Regions from separate parts of the Corynebacterium neomassiliense genome, predicted to be linked through region 4. Evidence: predicted binding sites of a transcription regulator. Region 4 holds the regulator's gene; each other region holds the start of a gene.

Region 1 (5,221 bases), 180 kb from region 4:
GTTCGCCACGTCACTCGGCCACTTCTGGCCGGCGACCCGACAGCAGATCTACCGCACCCTGTCCCGCCTGCACGCCGACGGCCTGATCACCTGCCGCGACGTCGTCCAGGAGGGACGTCCGGACAAGAAGATCTACACACTCTCCCCCGCCGGCGAGGACGCCCTGGCGTCCTGGATCGACCAGCCGACCACGGTCACCACGCTGCGTGACGAACTCGGCGTGAAACTCCGCGGTGCCGGGCACGGAGACATGGCACGTGTCCTCGACGACGTGAGACACCACCTCGAAGTCCATTCCGGACGCCTCGCCCTGTACCACCACTACGCACGGACCCAGTTCCCCGATGCAGTGGTCCCCACGGGGCAGACCCTGACCCCGGCGCAGATCCCGACCGGCCGGCGCCTGCACCAGTACCTCGTTCTCCGCGGCGGCATCCGCCTGGAGGAGGCGTTCGTCGACTGGTGCAACGAGGTGCTGACTGCACTTTCTCCTGAACCAGCCCCTGCAACGACCCCTGAGAAGAGTCCGACATGAGCTCCCTTTACCCGAATCTGTTCCGCCCGCTGGACATCGGCGGCATCACTCTTCCGAACCGGTCTGTCATGGGTTCCATGCACACCGGACTGGAGGACCGGATCCGACACGCTGACGAGCTCGGCGAGTTCTATGCCGAACGTGCCCGGGGCGGGGTCGGTCTGATCATCACCGGGGGAATCGCACCGATCCGCTCCGGAGACCTCATGGCGATGGGAGCGCGGATGGCCACGCCGTTGGCGGTCCGTCACCACCGCCGGGTCACCGACGCCGTCCACGGGGCGGGCGGGCTGATAGCCATGCAGATCCTCCACGCCGGGCGCTACGGGGTGACACCTTTCAAGGCCGCTCCCGGGTCCGAGCCTTCGCCGATCCACCCGTTCAGGCACATCCGGATGACGGAGGGGATGATCCGCCGTACGATCCGTTCCTTCGGTCGCGCCGCCCGCCTGGCCCGCCTGGCGGGGTATGACGCCGTGGAGATCATGGGGGGCGAGGGTTACCTGGTCAACCAGTTCCTCTGCCCCCACACCAACGACCGGACCGACCGCTGGGGCGGGTCCACCGTCAACCGGCAGCGCTTCCTCATCGAGGTCATCGATGAGATCCGCCGGCAGGTTCCCCGTGAGTTTCCGGTGATCCTGCGCCAGTCCGTCGCCGATTTCGTGGACGGTGGCCAGACGTTCGAGGAGATTGCACTGCTCGCCCGGCGTGCCGAGAGACACGGGGTGGACGCCGTGAACACCGACATCGGCTGGCATGAGGCGAAGGTCCCGACGATTGTCACTTCGGTTCCGCGCGCCGCTTTCGTGAAATTCACGGAGAGACTGCGTGACGAGGTTTCGATCCCGCTCATCGCGTCGAACCGGATCAACACGCCTGAGGTTGCCGAGCAGGTCCTCACCGACCACCGGGTGGACGCGGTCTCCATGGCACGCCCGTTCCTCGCCGACCCTCGTTTCATGGAGAAAGCGGCACAGGGACGTCCTGGGGAGATCAACACGTGTATCGGCTGCAACCAGGCCTGCCTCGACCACATTTTCGTCGGTAAGAGAGTTTCCTGTCTGGTCAATCCGCGGGCGGGGCGGGAGACGACTCTTGTGCTCTCCCCGACCCGTTCCGCGAAGAGGATCGCGGTGGTCGGTGCCGGGCCTGCGGGTCTGTCTGCGGCGGTGTCCGCGGCGGAGAAAGGACACCGGGTCACGCTTTTCGAGGCACGGGACCATGTGGGCGGGCAGTTCGCTATTGCTGCCCGTATTCCGGGGAAGGAGGAGTTCCACGAGTCCATCCGGTATTTCCGTACCCGGTTGGCGGTACTCGGGGTGGATGTGAGGCTGGGCACGAGGGTTTCGGCCCAGGAGTTGACGGAGGAGAACTTCGACCATGTGATCCTGGCTACCGGGGTGACCCCGCGTGTCCCACGGATCGAGGGGGCGGATCATCCGATGGTGATGACGTACGCGCAGGCTGTGCGTGGTGAGAGGGAGATAGGTCACCGGGTGGCGGTGCTCGGTGCCGGGGGGATCGGCTTCGATGTCTCGGAGTTTCTCACCACTCCCTCGGGCCCGGATTCCCCTTCCCTGCACCTCAAGGAGTGGGAGCAGGAGTGGGGGGTCACCGAGGATCTGGACACCCCGGGCTTCCTGACGACCCCGCGGCCGGAGGCTCCCCTGCGCGAGGTGTACATGGTGCAGCGTAAGCCGACCCGTCAGGGAAGGACGCTGGGGAAGACCACCGGCTGGGTCCACCGCGCCGCGGTGAAGGCGAAGAAGGTCGAGCAGATCAGCGGGGCGACCTACGAGAGGATCGACGACGACGGACTGCACCTGGCCTTTTACGAGGAGAAGAAGGACAGGAAAGGAAGGGTGGTGTCGAAGGTGCTCACGGGTCGTCGTGTCCTCGCCGTCGACAACATCGTCCTGTGCACCGGACAGGAGTCCGTCAATGATCTGGCGGAGCCGCTGGCTGCCGCGGGAGTCACCTTCGACATCGTCGGTGGCGCGGACCTTGCCGCAGAGTTGGACGCCAAACGTGCGATCCGTCAGGGCACGGAGGCCGCGGCACGTATCGCGTGACGCTGTCGCCCTGTTTCCGGGCGTGCCGGCGTCCCGGTGGGTCGGATGACCACCGGGGTGCGAGGACCGGCTAACTGGAACGCAGGGGCGCCAGGGGCCCGTCGGCTTCGGTGGAGTCGGTGTAGCCGTCGGGTCCTGTCCGGTCCACCGTCACTCCGTCGTCCGGAGTTGACGCTGACCACAGTCCTGCGGTTTTCAGGGCGTGGTGGGTGCGGCACAACAGCATGCAGTTTGAGACGGAGGTCGGACCGTCAGATTCCGGGGTGGTGTGCGGGGAGCTGATGATGTGGTCGTGTTCGCATCTGCCGGCCGGCACGGCGCAGTGGGGGAACCTGCAGTGTCCGTCCCTGCCTTGCACTGTCGCTTTCTGGAGCGTGGTGAAGGTGTACCCACGCGCCTGCCGGTGATTGATCTCCTTCCGGGACGGGAGTTCGCGAACCAGGGTCGCCACACCTTCAAGTGCGCTGGCGGTGAGGTCGGAGACATATCCGACTCCGGGAATGAACGCACCTCCGACACCGTGTCTGCCGTCGAGTGTCGGGCGGTAGAAGTTCACCGTGATCTTCATGGTGGCCGGAGTGTCACCCAGAAGGTCGAGCAGGACCCTCGCCCTGCACTGGGCCATCGAGGGGAGTCCGGAGAACGCGGCATTCTCATCGGAGCACAGGGCCTCCTCAGTGCCGTCGTGTTCCGCCCGACGGGCTTCCCTCAGCAGGTCCAGGGCACGGTCCCCCACCGTGGACCAGACGGCGTCTGCCGTCACGGCAGATCCGCAGTCGAGGATCAACCGGTTCTCCCGCCGGTACAGCCGTTGTGTGTCCTGTTCACGCTGTTCCGTGGCGGACACGATGTTCCCTGCGACTGCCGCCAGAGTCTCATCCGTCACCTGGGAGAATGCCTCCAGAGTGGCGGGTCCGCCCTCTCTGATCCAGTCCGAGAGAGCCTCAGAGACTGCCGCGTCAATCAACGGGCGGACCGATTCGGCCACACGGGTCTTGAGCCCCACCAGGTGCCTGTTGATTCTCAGCCACACCGTGTCCAGGTGATCCACAGTGATTCTTCCGTCATCGAACAGAAGTTCAAACAGTGCCGGCATACGTTCGGCGATTCCCGCCCCGTGGACGTAACGGTAGGCCTCCGACCGGGACCGTCCGCGTGCCGCCAGCACGCTCGAGGCCCGCAGCTCCGGCACCACCGTCACCAACCATGACACGAGTGAAAGCTCCCGCCTGTTCAGGTCAGTCACGAGCTGCCGGGCCGGATTCTCCACCCCCACAACGGATTCCGGATACAGAGCATCCATCTTCGCCCCCCCCCGTCCAATCTCGCCCGGCCCCCTGCCGGCTCCCCAACTTCCTGGTATGTACGTTAGCAATACTACCCGAACCAATCCACGGAGTCAAACATATGTTTGACTCCGCCAGCCGACCGGGCCAGCCGGCCGGGCCCCACAGTCCCGCACCGCCAACCGCCCCTCCCCCCGCGCCTACACTCCCACCGCAGCGGCGATCCGGTCACCGACCTCGGCAGTACGGATCTGGGATCCGTCCCGTCCCGCAACTTCAGCGAGCACTGCAGCCTCGATCTTCTCGGCCTGAAGGTTACGCAGGGTGGCGTCCTCCCCCTCGTTGCCCGCGAGATGCCGCAGCAGCAGTGCCGTGGACAGGATCGCCGCACACGGGTCGGCGATGCCCTTGCCGGCGATGTCCGGCGCGGAGCCGTGGACCGGCTCGAACATCGAGGGATTCTTCCGGGACGGGTCGATGTTGCCGGACGCCGCCAGACCGATTCCACCGGTGACGGCCCCGGCCAGGTCGGTGAGGATGTCGCCGAACAGGTTGTCGGTGACGATCACGTCGAAACGGCCCGGATCCGTGACCATGTAGATGGTCGCCGCGTCGATGTGACAGTAGTCAACCTCCACGTCCGGGTATTCACCGCCGACGGTCTCCACGGCCCGAGACCACAGGCCGCCGGCGTTGACCAGCACATTGGTCTTGTGGACGAGGGTCAGCCTGCGGGACCGTGCCCGTGCCCGGGAGAAGGCGTCCCGGACGACCCGTTCGACCCCGTACCACGTGTTCTGACTGACCTCACTGGCGACTTCGTGGTCGGTCCCCTCGCGCAGGGTACCGCCGTTACCGCAGTAGAGCCCCTCCGTCCCTTCACGGACCACCACGAAGTCGATGTCCCCGGGTTCCGCCAGAGGTGAGGACGCCCCGGGGAAGAGTTTCGCCGGGCGCAGGTTCACGGCGTGGCCCAGCCGGAACCGCAGCGGCAGCAGCAGACCCCGTTCGAGAACGCCGGCGGGGACCGACCTGGGATCGCCGACGGCGCCGAGGAGGATCGCGTCATGGTCGCGCAGGGACTCGAGGTCGGCGTCGGTGAGGAGCTCCCCGTTGCGCAGGTAGCGCCGTGCCCCGAGGTCGTAGTCGGTGGTGTCGACGGCCCCGCCGCCGGTCGCCGATGTCACCGAGCGCAGGACTTTCAGTGCTTCGGCGGTGACCTCGGTTCCGATACCGTCTCCGGCAATAACCGCAAGTTTCATTCTGTGGACCCTTTCGCGTTATCGCGTCTCACATAGTTGGAAATCTCCAGTCAGACTACCATG
Region 2 (5,221 bases), 490 kb from region 4:
GCCTGTTCCGTCCAGGTCGACGATCTGGCCGTCGCCGGCCCTGTCAGCCGGCCGCACCTCCCGGATGTCACCGCCCTGCACGTCGAGGACGCCAGCCTGTCCGGGAACCACCATCCCCAGTCTGGCAGCTTCGGAGGCGAGGTGCTCAGATGAGCTCAGCTCCTTGTAGTCCCTGTTCAGGCTCTCGAGCTCATTTCCCAGGGTCTCACTGCGGGCGTTCGCTTCACTGAGGACGAACGCCTGGTCCGTCGTACGGGCGGACAGGTACATCGTGGCCGCGACACCAGCCCCCACGAGCAGCACGAGGGCGATGACGAGCCGAAGAACATTCGATCCGTGCCTGTCACGGACCGCAGTGACTCTGCGGCCACGGACGGTCACCTGCTGGCGGGATCCGGTCCGCGGTGGAACCAGGTGACGACGCCGGGTCTGGGTGCCTGCCCCCGCCGAAGTCCCGCGGCCGCGGGTCGGGGTCCGCTCCCGTACATCAGGTCTTCCCAGTCCGGCGGTACCGGTCATGATTCCTGTGCTCATAATGTGCCTCGCTGTCCTGGAATGGGTGTGGAGAGTTAGAGAGTCGGTGAGACCCCTGCTCAGTGGTCTGGACGCGCCCTGATCCTGCGCACTGCCCTGACCCTGACGGGAGCGGAACGGGGGTTCCGTTCGATCTCGTCGGCAGGTGCCTTCTCTGCACCACGTGTCACGAGCTCGAATGAAGCGGCAGTGTCCGGAAGATCGACGGGCAGCCCAGGCGGGGTCCGGTTGGTGGTCATCTCCGCAAGCGCCTTCTTCACGATGCGGTCCTCGAGGGACTGATAGCTCATGAAGACGGCCACCCCGCCGACGGCGAGTCTGTCTGTCGCGGCGGGAACGGCGGCGGCCAGTGAATCGAGTTCCGAGTTGACCTCCACCCTCAGCGCCTGGAACGTCCTCTTCGCCGGATGACCTCCGGTCCGGCGGGCCGCAGCAGGAATCGTGCGGTAGAGCAGGTCCACCAGGCGCCCAGAAGTGGTGAACGGTTCCTTCTCCCGTTCGCGCACCACCGCCGAGGCGATCTTGCCGGCGAAGCGCTCGTCCCCGTAGGTGCTCAGGACGTGCGCGAGCTGGCCGTGACTGTAGGTGTTGAGGACCTCCGCCGCGGTGAGCTGCCCCGCCGGGTCCATCCTCATGTCGAGTGGGGAGTCCTGTGCGTAGGCGAACCCCCGCTCCGGCTGGTCCAGCTGCATAGAGGAGACGCCGAGATCGAAGAGATAACCCGACACGCCCAGGTCACCGAAGTCGTCGGGGAGCCTGTCTTCTCCGGCGAGGGCGTCGAGGGCGTCTCCGAGGCGGTCGAAACGGGTCCGGCAGGGGATGAAGCGGTCACCGAAGCGGCTGAGCCTGTCCCTGGCGAGTTGGAGGGCGGAGGGGTCACGGTCGAGGCCGACGACCACGGCGTCAGGGAAGTGTTCCAGGAAGACCTCGGTGTGCCCGCCCGCCCCCAGGGTGGCGTCGACGATGACGGGGGTGGCAGTCCCCGCACCTGCGACACCGAGCCCCACGAGTTCGACCATCCGGTCCCGCATGACGGGGACGTGGCCGAACTCGCCGCTGACTCGGCGGGCAGGTTCAGTCATCGGGATACCTTTCCTGGTGAGGGACAGCTGGTCGCTCCACAGTGACGGAGGGGCTGCGTACGGGGCCCCACCTGCGCGGGCCGATGTGACGTCGGGGAAGTACATCACAACGGTCGTCCGCGCAGATGAGGGCCGGCACACAGCCCGTCCACACACCGCACCGGTCACAGGAAGTCGGCGAAGGCGTCATCGTCGCCGTCGGCGAAATCAGCCTCGTGGTCCGCGAGATACCTCTCGTAGGCCCCGGCGTCCCACACCTCGATCCGGTCGACCGAGCCGATGACCACGCAGTCCTTGGCGAGTCCCGCGTACTTCCGGTGTGCCGGAGCGACGGTGATCCGTCCCTGACTGTCGAGGGTCTGTTCGTCCGCGCTGGCACCGAGGCGTCGCACGAAGGCACGGACCCGGGGGTTGGCCCGGGAGGCCTTCGCCGCGTTCCGGGCCCGGACCTGGAACTCAGAGCGCGGATAGATCGCCAGACTGTGGTCCTGCCCGTTGACGACGACGAGCCCGTCGCCCAGTTCCTCGCGGAACTTGGCGGGCAGGGTCAGTCGCCCTTTGTCATCGAGCTTCGGAGTGAAAGTGCCGAAGAACATGCCGTCGGCTCCTTCCCTCCGGTAGCCGTGGGTACGGACCGGAGGAGCCGGTCGCCGGTGCAGTGTGCTGTCACTGTGAAGTTGTCACGGAACGTCATCTCTGTCCCGCGCGCCCCACCTTACCCCACAGTCCCCCACTCCTTCCACGCAACGCGGTCTTCTTACAGGCATCTGCCAGAAAAGAGCAGGCAGATAGGCTCCCAGAGAGAACCGGCAGACAGAGCACCCGGTGAGGCGTCTGAGCCTGTGCGGCGATCACACCCCATACTACCTGCGATGACATCAGCAGCTGCCTTCAGTGGGGAGAAGTGGGGGAAGTGAGCGCCCCCTCCCTCTACGACCCCGCCCGGCACGACCCGACGGAAGTTCCGTTCCATGCGCCCCTGCTTTGTGCTGCCCCTGACCACCCCTGCCTCTCCCCGGGGGCGGTGGCCCCCGCCCCCCCTGCACGCCGCGGCACCCCCGAACCACCAGACCCACCCCGTAGACCGGGCAGGTCTGCCTACCGGGCAGGTCCCGGACATGGGAAACCCCCGGCAGAGTCTGTACTCAACCGGGGGTGGTCACCGTTGCCGACCTGTCAGTCGAAACGGCGACGGAAGCTGTTCTCCATACGGTCAGCGATACCGTTCCCCTGACCTTTTCCTCCACGGTGCCCCTGACCGCGGCCTGCGGACTTCTGCCGGGACCGCCCGCCCGACCGGAACGCCATAAGACCCCCGAGGAACATGATCAGGAATCCTGCGACGCCCAGAATGACGAACCAGAGACTGGCCTGGGCTAGCGCGATCCCACCGACAAGAGTGCAGAGGCCGAGCAGAAACACCGCAACAGACCGGATACCCACGGAAACTCCACCGGAAGCTACGGCGCGGTTCCGTTCCGCGAACGCCGGATCATCGGCGATCAGCGCCTGCTCGATCTCATCCAGCATGCGCTGTTCCTGCTCTGACAGTGCCACAGTTGTCCTCCCCTGTTCTTCTCGGGCCGCCTGTTCGGCCGCGGGTTTGGCGGGTCACCTGATCCAACGTCCGAGGGGCGGAAAAAGTTCCCGACCTGTCATCCTCCGGACCAGTGGTACTTGTCCACGAGTCTACCCCAGGACATGCCTCCACCAGTAGAATCCTCCCAGTCCCCTATTTCCGGCGGCCCGACCCTCCGGTTCCCGTGTCAGGCCACATCCGGCAGGTATCCCACACGCTGCCTGACCATGTCGACAAACCGGCAGACCTCGTCGTACATGCGGTCGGCGTCAGTTCCACGCAGCCCCTGTTCCAGTCCCATCTCCACCCTGGACACGAAGCGCGCATAGACTTCGAACCGGTCCACCCAGGTCACCAGATCCGGATCCACGGTCCGCAACCGGGACCATGCACTTCCGGACACCCGACGTCGACGACCCTGCCCCGGAGAAGCTTCGATCACCGCACCCGCCGCCCGTAGTGCGGCCCGGTAGGCCCACGTCACCCTTTCTGCCGGGGTGACCTCCGCGCGACTACGCTCCAGCAGCCGTTCAGCCTCGATCACATAGGCTTCCGCCGACGCCCGGAACGCCGATGTCCTCCGCCGGAGCCGGGTGACCCGGCCCTCCCCTGCGGTCATCCCCTTCTGCCCTGCCATCATCCGCCTCCTTCGACCGATCTGGCCGGTGGCCGCCCGGCCACCGGAAGCATCACCGTGACGCTCTTCCTGGCCCGGGACATTACGGCCGCCCCGGACGCAGGAACCGCATCTTCCACCATAATAGACCATATGTTCGTATTTGTGGGGCTCGGGCAGTATCTGACACGATGGAGGCGTGACCTGCCCCGTAACCCCGGACACCACCGTGAGTGTCTGCGCGATGCCCACCCGCACCTACCTGCAGCGGGTGGACGAGCTGGTACGCCTGCACCTGCTGGCGATGGGATATGGTCCGGCGACCTTCGGCCAGCGCCGAAACCTCTGGGCCGCCAACTCCACCAACCCCGGATTCACCGCATCGGTCGCCGTCGAGCACGCGACGGCGCAGTCACCGGATCCCTCAGCTCCGGACCAGAAGCTCGTCGGCGTCGCTTACGGTTTTCCGGGACCGCCCGGATCCTGGTGGTACCGGGAGGTTCACCGTGGCCTCCGCAGCGCCGGCCTCTCCCCACAGGACGCCACCGACATACTCAGCGACTACGACGAAATATCGGAGGTCCACGTCCTGCCCGGCCACCAGGGTCACGGAATCGGACATCTGCTCATGGACGATCTGCTCTCCCGGCTCCGGTGCGGTACATCACTGCTGTCGACCCCCGAAGTCGACGACGGGACCAACGCCGCATGGTCCCTCTACCGCAGTCTGGGCTTCCGGGACCTACTGCGCGGATTCCACTTCACCTCCGACCCCCGGCCCTTCGGTATTCTCGCCCGGGACCGTCGGACCGGCACCCCCTCCCCCGTGATTGCGCCGGAGCAGCTGATCAGCGCACGGCGTCCTGCCCCAGACCCGGCCCGTAGGCCGGCGCCATCCCCAGATTGTGGAGCACCTCCTGTGTCGCACGAACATTGTTCATGGTCATGAAGTGGAGATCCGGCGCCCCTTCAGCGATAAGACGCTCGGCCATCCTCGTCGTGACCTCGATTCCGACCTTGCGGATGGCCGCCGCGTTCTTCCGCTCGTCACCGGCGGCAACCCTGGTGAACAGATCCTCCATTTCCCGGGGCAGTTCACACCCGGACAGCTCTACCTGGCGCCTCACCGACCTCAGCGAGGTGATCGGCATGAGCCCCGGAATCACCGGCTTCGCCCCGTCTACCGGGTCGAAGGCTGCCAGTCTGTCCCGCAGACGCAGGTAGTGCTCGACATTGAAGAACATCTGGGTGATGGAATAGCTGGCCCCGGCGCGGAGCTTCTCGACGGTGTGTCGGGTGTCATCCTCGAGACTCGCCGCACGGTAGTGCCCCTCCGGGAACGAGGCGATCCCGATGTCGAAGTCCGCACATTCGGGAAGTGACCTTATCAGTCTGATCAGGTCTATCGCG
Region 3 (5,221 bases), 2.0 Mb from region 4:
ACCCCCACGCCGCCTCCGCAGTGCTCCACCGGGTACTCACCGAGATCGGAGGTGACCGGCCCGTCACGCAGGTCGGCGGATTCGCGGTCGCCACCACAGTGCGCACGGCCCCGCTCACATTCGCACTCGAAGGGCTGTGGGAAGGACAGAGTGACAGCGACTCCGGGAAGCTGCTCACGCTGGCGGGCACCTGGAACGCCGGGCACACGGTACCGCGGGCGCAGGTCGGCGTCGACCGCTCCGGCCGGGTGACGGTCACAGCGGACAGTGAACTGGTGTGCGGGGTCGGGGTGACCGTGCAGCAGCTCGACGAATGGCTGCGCCGCGCACTGGCAGGATTCAGTGCATTCGGCAGCTTCCTCGCCGAACGTGGACTGCAGACCGTGGCCGGTGGTGACAGGGCCGGTGGTGACAGGGCCGGTGAGTCCGGAGACCGCCAGCCGGACGCGGTGCCGGTGGACGCGGTGCTGGAGGAGGTCGCCCACGGTGACGTCACGGCTGCCGTCACCCCGGGAAACAGGTTCGGTCTCGTGGGCGGTCGGACTCCGGCAGTTCTGCTCGCGAGGATCGGGACATCACTGGAAGGCAGGACCGAGCACAGGGAACCCGGGGCGTCAGGACGCCGTGGAAACGGCTACCTCAGGTTCGCTGCCGGGGCTGACGTGGCACTTCACGACGGCACTCTGTCCGTGACGGATGGTGTGACGCTGGGCTCGCCGGGATCAGGTGGCCCGGAAAGTGACGATGACACGAACGACGTGGAGGAGTGGCTGAGAGCTTTGTGCAACCGGGTGAACACGCTGCCAGGAGGGGTCGTCGCGGTCTTCGACCGGGGAACTCTCACCTGTGCGGTGCACCGTCCGGTGGGTTCCGGGTTGTCGGACGCCCAACTGGATGACGCTGTCTCCCGCGACCGTCGGGCTGTCGGTGAGATGCTGCGGTTGATGGCGGCCGAGATCTCCGGTGAAGCTGATGCCTGAAGGGCACGTGGTCCACCGGCTCGCCGCAGCACTGGTCAGGACTTTCGGTGGTCGGGTGGTGTCCGTGAGCTCGCCGCAGGGGCGTTTTGCCACGGAGGCGGCGTTGATCGATGGTTCAGTCCTGTCTGACGCCACGGCCTGGGGAAAGCATCTGTTCGTGCATTTCTCCGCGGGGACGGTGCACATCCATCTCGGACTGATCGGCACCATGGGCTTCGGGCCTGCAGCGCCTCCCCATGGTCAGGTGCGGTTGCGGATCAGTGACGGGCACGAGGTCGCCGACCTCCGTGGGCCGCAGAGCTGTGCCCTGGTGGTTCCGGAGGAAGAGGACGCCGTGATCGCGAAACTGGGAGCTGACCCGTTGCTGCCGGTCAACGGTTCGGCGGGGGTCGGCGTACTCAACCGGGGGAAACTGGAGTCGACGGTGCGGCGGACCCTGTGCTCGTCGAGACCGGTCGGCGCACTGTTGATGGACCAGGGTCTATTTGCCGGGGTGGGCAGCATCTACCGGACGGAGGTGCTGTTCCGGCAGGGTATCTGTCCGCAGCGCCGGGGCAGCGAGCTGCGGTCCGGGGAGTTGACCGCTGTCTGGGATGATCTGGTCCTGCTCATGGAGGCCGGTGAGCGTACCGGTCGTATCGACACGGTCCGGCCCCGGCACACACCGGAGGCGATGGGCAGGGCTCCGCGCAGGGATGACCACGGCGGCGAAGTGTATGTGTACAGGCGCGCCGGTCAGCCCTGTCTGGTGTGTGGCACGCCGGTGCAGACCGGTGTGCTGTCCGGGCGGAAGATCTACTGGTGCCCGGACTGTCAGCCTGTTCAGTCGACCGGTCCGTCGGGATCGTCACGGTAGAAGTGTGACAGGGGGCCTGCAGCGTAGGTGGTGTGCTCCTCCCCGTTCGGCCCCGTCCAACAGACTGTGTGACCGCCGTCGGGGGAGTTGCACGTCCACAACCGGGTGGTTTTGACTCTGTGGTGTTCGGGACAGAGGTTCTGGACGTTCTCCAGCTCAGTTGCCCCGTTGGACGTGGGATCGGTGTGGGGTGAGTTCTCGATGTGGTCTTTCTCGCATCGGACCGCGGGAACGGTGCATCCGGGGAACCTGCAGTGACCGTCACGGGATTCCGCGGCCATCTGCACCAGCACCGGCCACCGGTAGGCCTCCGTGGAGGGAAGTTCGACGCGCCGGGTGGGGAGGACCTGAACCGTCCCGTTCGGGGAGGTGCGTGCGAGATCTTCGAGACGTTCTGCCGCCTCCACGTCGAGCCAGCCGACTTCGGGGGAGTAGGCGGCACCGGTGCCGTGGACGTCGTCGACGGTGGCCCGGAAGAGATTGATCCGTACGGTCAACGTCTCCGGGTCGTCACCGAGCATGCCCATCAGGATCTGGGCCTTGATCTCGTTTCTGGTCGGGAGCGGGGGAAGAGCCCCTGGGTCGTCGGCCTCGTCACGACTGTGCCGCAGGCCGGCGATCATCTGCTTCGCCTTGTCCGTGAGTGCCCTGTCGATGCCGGCGGCGGTCAGCTCGTTGCCGCAGTGAAGTGAGAGTACCCTGCCCCGACGGTGCAGTGTCGCCGAATCTCTCTCGGCTCTGGCGGTCTCGGCGTAGAGTCCGGGGGCCTTGTCCAGGAGGACCGCATCGATGAGATCCCGCAGATCCGCGAGGTTGACGGTGCAGGTTCCCTCGCCGTTCTCCGACAACCAGGAGACCACCGCAGGCTCGACGACATGGTCGAGTCCTGTACGGGTCTCCTCCGTCAGACTGACGGGGACAGTAGACATGTGGCGGTTGATCCTGGACCAGACAAGATCGAGATGGTCCACCGCCAGCCGTCCGGATTCCTGGGCGAGGGTGAACAGTTCGGGCATACGTTCGGCGACGTCTGTTGCGTGACCGAACCGGACCGCATCTGCCCGGGTACGGCCGCGCCATGCCAGGGCGGTGGAGATACGGGCTTCCACAGGGGTGGCGAGCAGCCCGACGACGGTGAGCATGTCCCCCAGGTTGGCCAGTGGAATGATGTTGTCACGGACGTGTCTGGCGACTTCGGCACCGCCTATGTGCGGTGACTGTACTGCGGTGGTCATGGTGGCGTCCTTCCCCCGGTGGTTCACTGGGGTGAACTGTACAGGAAATTCTGATGTAATGAAACAGGTGTTCTAATGTGGGGTGCCCGTGGATCCCTGCCACAGGCGCAGGGGAAGGCACCGGGCCGGCGAGGGGAGGGCGGTGTGGGATACTGGACGCCGTGGCTGACAAGAAGAAGATCTCCAACGTCCTGGCCGACCGTTACGCTTCCCCGGAGCTGACCCGAATCTGGAGCCCGGAGGACAAGATCCTCGCTGAGCGCCGCCTGTGGATCGCCGTGATGAAGGCCCAGAAGGAGATGGGGGTGGACATCGCCGACGGCGTCATCGAAGACTATGAACGGGTCATCGACGACATTGACACCGTCTCCATCGCCGAGCGCGAGAAGGTCACCCGGCATGACGTCAAGGCCCGCATCGAGGAGTTCAACGCCCTCGCCGGCCACGAGGACATCCACAAGGGGATGACCAGCCGGGACCTCACCGAGAACGTTGAGCAGCTGCAGATCCGCCGCTCCCTGGAGATCGCCCGCGACAAGGCCGTCGCCGTCCTCGCCCGCATCGGCGAGCGGGCCGCCCGCTACAGGACCCTCGTCATGGCTGGCCGCTCCCACAACGTCGCAGCACAGGCGACCACCCTCGGCAAGCGGTTCGCCTCAGCCGCCGATGAACTGATGATCGGCATCGAGCGGATCGAGAACCTGCTGGACCGTTACCCGCTGCGCGGAGTCAAGGGCCCGATGGGCACCAGTCAGGACATGCTCGACCTGCTCGGCGGAGATGTCGGGAAGCTGGAGGCATTCGAACGCAGGATCGCCGACGAGCTCGGATTCACCCGCATCTTCGACTCCGTCGGGCAGGTGTACCCCCGTTCCCTCGACTTCGACGCCCTGTCAGCTCTCGTCGAGACCGGTGCCGCGATGTCTTCCCTGTCGATGACCATCCGGCTGATGGCGGGCAACGAGACCGTGACCGAAGGGTTCAAGGAGGGGCAGGTCGGGTCATCGGCCATGCCGCACAAGATGAACGCAAGGTCCTGTGAACGTGTCGGGGGCATGCAGATCATCCTGCGCGGATATATGACGATGGTGTCTGACCTGGCAGGTTCGCAGTGGAACGAGGGTGACGTCTTCTGCTCGGTGGTGCGGCGGGTCGCCCTGCCGGACGCCTTCTTCACCTTCGACGGCCAGTGCGAGACTTTCCTCACCGTCCTGTCCGAGTTCGGTGTGTTCCCGGCGATGATCGACCGCGAGCTCGAGCGTTACCTGCCGTTCCTCGCCACGACCCGTATTCTCATGGCCGCGGTGCGTGCGGGGGTGGGGCGTGAGACCGCCCACGAGATCATCAAGGAGAACGCGGTTGCCGTCGCACTGAACATGCGTGAGAACGGTGGGGGTCAGGACCTCGTTGAACGGCTTGCCGCCGATGAGCGTTTCCCGCTCGACGAGCAGCAGCTCAGGGAGGCTCTGGCTGACCGTCACGCGTTCATCGGTGCCGCGGAGAACCAGGTGGACCGCGTCCTGGCACGGGTGGACGCCGTGGTCGCGAAGTATCCGGAGGCGGCGGCCTACACTCCGGGTGAGATCCTCTAGGCGTCACCGCCCCAGGCGTCCCCGGGTGTGATTTCCACGCCGGGGACGGCCCCCACCTCACAACAGTGCGTCGAGGAGCATCCAGGTTCCGAAGCCGGTGAGGAAGATTCCGGAGCATACCGTGACTGCGGTCGCCAGGCGTGGCCGGCTGCGCAGCAGGGAGCGGGCCAGTACCGCGACGCCGGAGTAGACCACGAGAATCTCGAGTACGAATATCCCGCCGAGCAGTGCCATCTGTACCCCGGAGTGCCATCCTCCGGGGGTCAGGAACTGCGGCAGCAGTGCGAGGAGGAGCATGAGCCCCTTGGGGTTGATCCCGCTGACGCCCATGCCGCGGATGAACTGGTGCAGTCCGTCGGAGGGCACGCCTGTGCCGGTCCCTGTGCCGGTCCCTGTGCCGGCGGCAGGGGCCGGAGAGACCAGGGCGGGGACGCCCCGGCGCAGTTCGAGGAGGTTGGTCACGCCGAGCCAGACGATGTAGGTCGCCCCGACCACCGTCAGTACGGTGAGGAGGTCAGGGTGGGAGCTGACGACAGCTCCGACACCCACGGCGATCAC
Region 4 (5,221 bases):
TGTTCCGTGCCTTCCCCGAGGGGAAGGTGGTAGTTCGCACCCTCGATGCCGGATCAGACAAACCGGTACCGTTCGTCAACGCTGAGGACGAGGACAATCCTGCTCTCGGGGTTCGCGGCCTGAGAATCGCCCGGGGTAACACGCAGCTGCTGGAAAGACAGCTGGACGGCATCTCCAGGGGTCTGGAGCTGTCCGGGAGAACCTCCTCCACGGCGCAGACCTGGGTGATGGCGCCGATGGTGGCGACAGTCTATGAGGCGAAGTGGTTTGCCCAGCTGTGCCATGAACGGGGACTGACCGCCGGCGCGATGATCGAGGTTCCGGCGGCTGCGTTGATGGCGGAGAAGATCATGTCCTACCTCGACTTCGTGTCGATTGGTACGAATGACCTGACCCAGTACACGATGGCTGCGGACCGGTTGTCATCGTCGCTGGCCTATCTCACCGACCCATGGCAGCCGGCGGTGCTCCACCTGGTGCACACAACGTGCAGGGCGGGTTCTGTGACCCGGACGGCGGTGGGGGTCTGCGGCGAAGCGGCGGCGGACCCTCTGTTGGCGTGCGTTCTCACCGGCCTGGGGGTGAACTCCCTGTCAGCGGCCACGCCTGCCCTGGCGGCGGTGGGCGCGCAGCTGGGCGAGGTTGACTTCGTGACCTGCCGCAACATGGCTGCTGCCGCACTCAATGCAGAGGGCGCGGAGGAGGCGCGGACAGCAGCGGCCGCCGTCATCGGACGCTGAACCCGGGACTGCCCCGGGGACACTGCCGGGGCACTTTCCGGCCTGCCACCGGAATCAGATCTTTCGGAGTACCGCCACAACGCGTCCGAGGATCTGCGCCTCATCGCCCCGGATCGGCTCGAAGTACGGGTTGTGCGGCAGCAGCCACACGGTCCCGTCACTCGGATGGAACTCCTTGACGGTTGCTTCGCCGTCGATCATCGCGGCGACGAAGTCACCGAGTTCCGCGGTGGCCTGGGAGCGGACGACGACCCAGTCACCGTTGAGGATCCCGGCGTCCTGCATGGATTCTCCGATGACCTGCAGCAGGAAGAGCTCTCCGCTGCCGACAAGCTCCCTGGGCAGGGGAAAATGGCCTTCCACGTGCTGTTCGGCGAGAATCGGACTGCCTGCAGCGATCTGGCCCACCACGGGTACGAACCTCGGCTCAGGCATGTCCTCGGACAAGCTCCCGGGCACAGGAGCAGCCGGCTTGGGCCCGGGCTTCGCCGATGAATCGACCGGACCGAGGCCGCGGATGTCGACCGCGCGTGGCTTGTTTCCCTCCCTGCGCAGATAGCCTTTCCTCTCAAGCTCCTTGAGATGGTAGGACACGGATGAGGTGGAGTTCAGACCGACAGCGTCGCAGATCTCCCGGATGCTGGGCGGATAGCCGCGGAACTGGATGCCGTCCTTGATGACGTCGAGGATCCGGCGCTGACGCTCCGAGAGCTTCTCCCGGCCTCTGCCGTCAGAGGTGTCTGTCCCCCTGGCAGTCACGGAGCCCCGGGGTCGTCCCCGACGGACTCCGGTCTCCGCGGTCCCGTCCGACTGATTGGTCTGTGCCATCGTTGTTCCGCTCCTGGCTCGCATCGTGTGTACCGGCCGGCGCACCCGCCGACCGAGCACCGTAGTGTCCCGTCGATCCCGTCCGGCCCGGTGAGTTCACCGCCACCGCCACGCCGTCCGCCGCGACCCCGCGGTCGTGACACCGTCGGGGCTTCGCGCGCGGGCTCCGTACCTGCGGCCGTGTCTCCGTACCTTCGGAACCCTCCGTACCTTCCGTGCTCTTCGTGCTCTTCGTGCTCTTCGTGAAGGTCGTGAAGCTCGTGGTCTTTCGGGTACTGACCATACCGACCCTACAGCAACAACTGCTGTTTCCCTACCAACATGTTCGAAAAGGTGCCCCCGAACCTGGACGATGTCGAACATCTGTGCTAGATTTCCGATTGTCCGGACGGAGTCGAACACATGTACGATGTTCGAGAAGAAAATGGCGTCTGTCGTCCGGTAGAGATGATCGACTGTCACCACAGTCCGGGCGGTACAGACCCGGACAGCAGTCGTTGAGAGGAGAGCCAGTCATGACATCACCACTGATCACCACCAGGCCCGCCGTTGTAGAGCCCGGCCGCAGAGTCGTCACGCGTCCGGAATGGTCCACGGTAGCCGGGATCGAGGGTTCGAACACGGCGGGCCACGGAGTGGCCGCCGGTCCGCGTCGTCGGTCGGGGGAATCATGCGGGACGGTCACGTGCCGTAGGGAACATCCGTTCGATGACATGGGGTTGGCGGGGCGTATCCGGCGCCGTGCGTCGGTTGTTCTCACCTCACCCGGGATGGTTCTCCTCGGTGGGCTGACATCGGTGCTCCTCATCGGTCTGAGCCCGCTGCTCACGGCAACGGACGGCACTGCCACGGACACGGTGCCGGCAGATTCGGCCGGTCATGTCAGAACGGTACCCGCCCAGGAATCCTCCCGACTGAACGCCGTGTTCACTGAAACAGGGTCCGGCTCCACAAATCCGCAGGGGCGCTGACGGACTGGGGCGTCGGAGACGGACCACGCTACGATCGGACAGGTCCGCCAGTTTCCTCCAGTGTCCAGGAGAACAACCCAGTGCTCTGCCCGTCCTGCCGTTCCCAGCGTTCCCGAGTCCTGGATTCGAGGACCGTGGAATCCGGGTCAGCCATCCGCCGACGACGAGAATGCACCCGGTGCGGAACCCGGTTCACCACCATAGAACGATCAGTCCTTCTCGTCACCAAGCGCAACGGCGTCACCGAGGAGTTCAGCCGTGACAAAGTCATCAGAGGTGTCGGGCGGGCGTGCCAGGGACTGTCCGTGTCCGAGGACGACCTCAAGGTGCTGGCACATGAGGTGGAGCAGTCCATTCGGGCAACCCACGGATCCCAGGTCGCGGCGAACGACATCGGCCTGGCGATTCTGGACCCCCTGCGCAAGCTTGACGAGGTGGCCTACCTGAGATTCGCCTCGGTCTACAAGTCCTTTCGCAGCGCCGAGGACTTCGAGAACGAGATCCGTATGCTCCGCGACCAGCACAGCGACTCCGGCAGGCACCCGGACAGCAGATCCGGCAGCGGCAGTGCAGATGAAGACAGGGCGCCGGAGACCGCCACCGACGTCAGACCCCGGTGACAGGCGGAAAGCTCCGCTGAGGCGAACACCCTGACCCCGACACGGCCGTCACAGGGGGGAGAAGGTCACCACGTCACCGGATCTTCTGCAGGGCCTTGTGGACCCGCTGGACACTTGCCGTGCGGGTGGTCCCGAGATTCTGGGCGAACAACGCCACCCGGAGCTCCTCGATCAGCCACTCCACATCCTTGATCTGCGGTGACGCGGCCCTGGCGTCCGGCAGGCGGTCCCGGGTCGCTTTCAGGGCGTCCTGGCACTCCCTGATCTGGTCGGCGAGGTCAGCCTCCCTGTCCGGATCATGCTCCAGCATCGACAGGCGTGCCTTCATCGCCTCGACATAACGTGGCACGTGGCGGAGACGGGCGACACCGTTTCGCGCGATCCGGTGCGGCCCCAGGAAAAACTCGAGCTGGGAACGCATGTCCCCGATCGAATCCCCCTCCCAACCGTCCAGCTCCGAAGTCATGTCCGCCACAGCCAGCGCAGCCGGTGCCACGGCCACGACAGTCTGCCGCACCAGACCCGGACCGCGGTCCCGTGCCGCCGCCACCGCCCCGGCACACCGGTCAGGATCACGGATCACCGGACCGAACTCCGTGAGAAGGTCCCGGCACACCAGAACCCTGCAGTCCTCGACGAAAGCCTCCGGACCACCGTACGGGTAGTTCTCCACCGCGACGCGCTGACGCAGAGGCAGCCCCTTCACCATCTGCTTCGGCTGAACCCTGCACTCCCGCAACATGAGCTCCAGGACCGCCGAGAACTGCGCCCCCGCAGCGGCTTTCGCGGTGGGGAACGCCCGGAGGTCCACCCCGTCGTCGGTGAGGACGAGTGCGGGATAGGCGGTCACCGGCTGCCCGTCAACCACCGAGTCCACGGTTTCGGGCACCGTACCGATCCCGTCCGCACTCCACCGGTTCTCATGGGCGAGCACACCGGCACCGCCACCTGCAGACCCTCTGCCGTTGTGTTTCCCGCCGTCCCCGACCCGGGCGGCACCTTTCCCGCGCCGGTGTGTCGCGGCGTCCGACGGCGCGGGAGCCGAACCGTGGGCACCCGACCGTCTCGAGGTGACTGCAGCGATCGAGCGGGTGATGTCCCCGGCCAGCTGCTGCTGAAGGTCTGACAGATCCCGCGACCGGGCGATGATCTTGCCCCTGCGGTCCACGGCAGCGAAGCACATGCGCAGATGGTCCGGAACCCGGGACCAGTCGAAGTCGGAGGCACTGATTCCCGTACCTCCCAGGCTCCGCAGCGCATCGGCGAGAGCCCGGTCCACCGGACCGTCGTAGGGGGTCATCCGGGCCAGAGCCGCCCGTGCGAACTCCCCGGCCGGCACCACACTCCTGCGCAGAGGTTTCGGGAGTGTACGGATGAGCGCGACGCACAGTTCCTCTCTCATTCCCGCCACCAGCCACCTGGTGTCCGTGTCGTCCAGGCCCGCCAGCAGCGGCAGAGGCACCTTCATGGTGATCCCGTCCGCCGGGTCACCGGGACGGAACACGTAGTCGAGTTCGTACTCGACATCGCCCTGACGCCAGGTGTCGGGGAACTCGCGTGCCTCCGCCGCCTCACGGTCCGAACTGATCAGGGCGTCCTCGTTGAAGCCCAGCAGGTCCGGTGTGCTGTGACGCGCCTTCTTCCACCAGGAGTCGAAGTGCCTCGCGGAGACCACGGACGCCGGGATCCGGGCATCGTAGAAGGCGAAGAGGGCGTCGTCGTCGACGACGATGTCGCGCCGCCTGGCCTTCTCCTCCAGTCGTGTGGCATTCTCCAGGAGCTCCCGGTTGTGGTGGAAGAACCCGTGCCTTGTGTGCCAGTCACCTTCGACAAGCGCCGAGCGGATGAACGTCTCCCGGGCGGCCTCAGGATCGACCCGCGACAGTGGGACCAGCCGGTCAGTCACCACGGGCAGGCCCAGCAGAAGTGCCTTCTCGTGCACCATCGCAGCCCCCCGCTTCGACGACCAGTGGGGTTCCGAATAGGTGTACTTCACCATGTGCGGGGCGACATCCTCGACCCACTCGGGCACCAGGGGCGCAACAGTCCGGGCGAAGACCTG

What was found. The regulator LexA, encoded in region 4, represses DNA repair genes until DNA is damaged. The targets are predictions, from matches to a motif close to CGAACANNTGTTCG.
Region 1: E0E18_RS03595 (HNH endonuclease signature motif containing protein) is a predicted target of LexA. The motif match lies at 4,011-4,024, and genes of this name have one in related genera.
Region 2: E0E18_RS00725 (SAV_6107 family HEPN domain-containing protein) is a predicted target of LexA. The motif match lies at 3,958-3,971, and genes of this name have one in related genera.
Region 3: E0E18_RS11640 (HNH endonuclease signature motif containing protein) is a predicted target of LexA. The motif match lies at 3,132-3,145, and genes of this name have one in related genera.

Annotation. Positions count from the first base shown of each region.
Region 1 covers NZ_LR131106.1:819,583-824,803, forward strand. Annotated here, with positions in the region: gene E0E18_RS03585 (PadR family transcriptional regulator) at 1-535, shown strand, start outside; gene E0E18_RS03590 (NADPH-dependent 2,4-dienoyl-CoA reductase) at 532-2,610, shown strand; gene E0E18_RS03595 (HNH endonuclease signature motif containing protein) at 2,681-3,913, opposite strand; gene E0E18_RS03600 (3-isopropylmalate dehydrogenase) at 4,097-5,158, opposite strand.
Region 2 covers NZ_LR131106.1:151,861-157,081, reverse strand. Annotated here, with positions in the region: gene ftsL (cell division protein FtsL) at 1-534, opposite strand, end outside; gene rsmH (16S rRNA (cytosine(1402)-N(4))-methyltransferase RsmH) at 594-1,616, opposite strand; gene mraZ (division/cell wall cluster transcriptional repressor MraZ) at 1,781-2,212, opposite strand; gene E0E18_RS00730 (DUF3040 domain-containing protein) at 2,793-3,173, opposite strand; gene E0E18_RS00725 (SAV_6107 family HEPN domain-containing protein) at 3,383-3,835, opposite strand; gene E0E18_RS00720 (GNAT family N-acetyltransferase) at 4,056-4,760, shown strand; gene E0E18_RS00715 (methylenetetrahydrofolate reductase) at 4,660-5,221, opposite strand, start outside.
Region 3 covers NZ_LR131106.1:2,658,158-2,663,378, forward strand. Annotated here, with positions in the region: gene E0E18_RS11630 (YbjN domain-containing protein) at 1-980, shown strand, start outside; gene E0E18_RS11635 (Fpg/Nei family DNA glycosylase) at 973-1,836, shown strand; gene E0E18_RS11640 (HNH endonuclease signature motif containing protein) at 1,803-3,071, opposite strand; gene purB (adenylosuccinate lyase) at 3,224-4,663, shown strand; gene E0E18_RS11650 (LysE family translocator) at 4,721-5,221, opposite strand, start outside.
Region 4 covers NZ_LR131106.1:643,742-648,962, reverse strand. Annotated here, with positions in the region: gene ptsP (phosphoenolpyruvate--protein phosphotransferase) at 1-740, shown strand, start outside; gene lexA (transcriptional repressor LexA) at 795-1,568, opposite strand; gene nrdR (transcriptional regulator NrdR) at 2,620-3,159, shown strand; gene hrpA (ATP-dependent RNA helicase HrpA) at 3,233-5,221, opposite strand, start outside.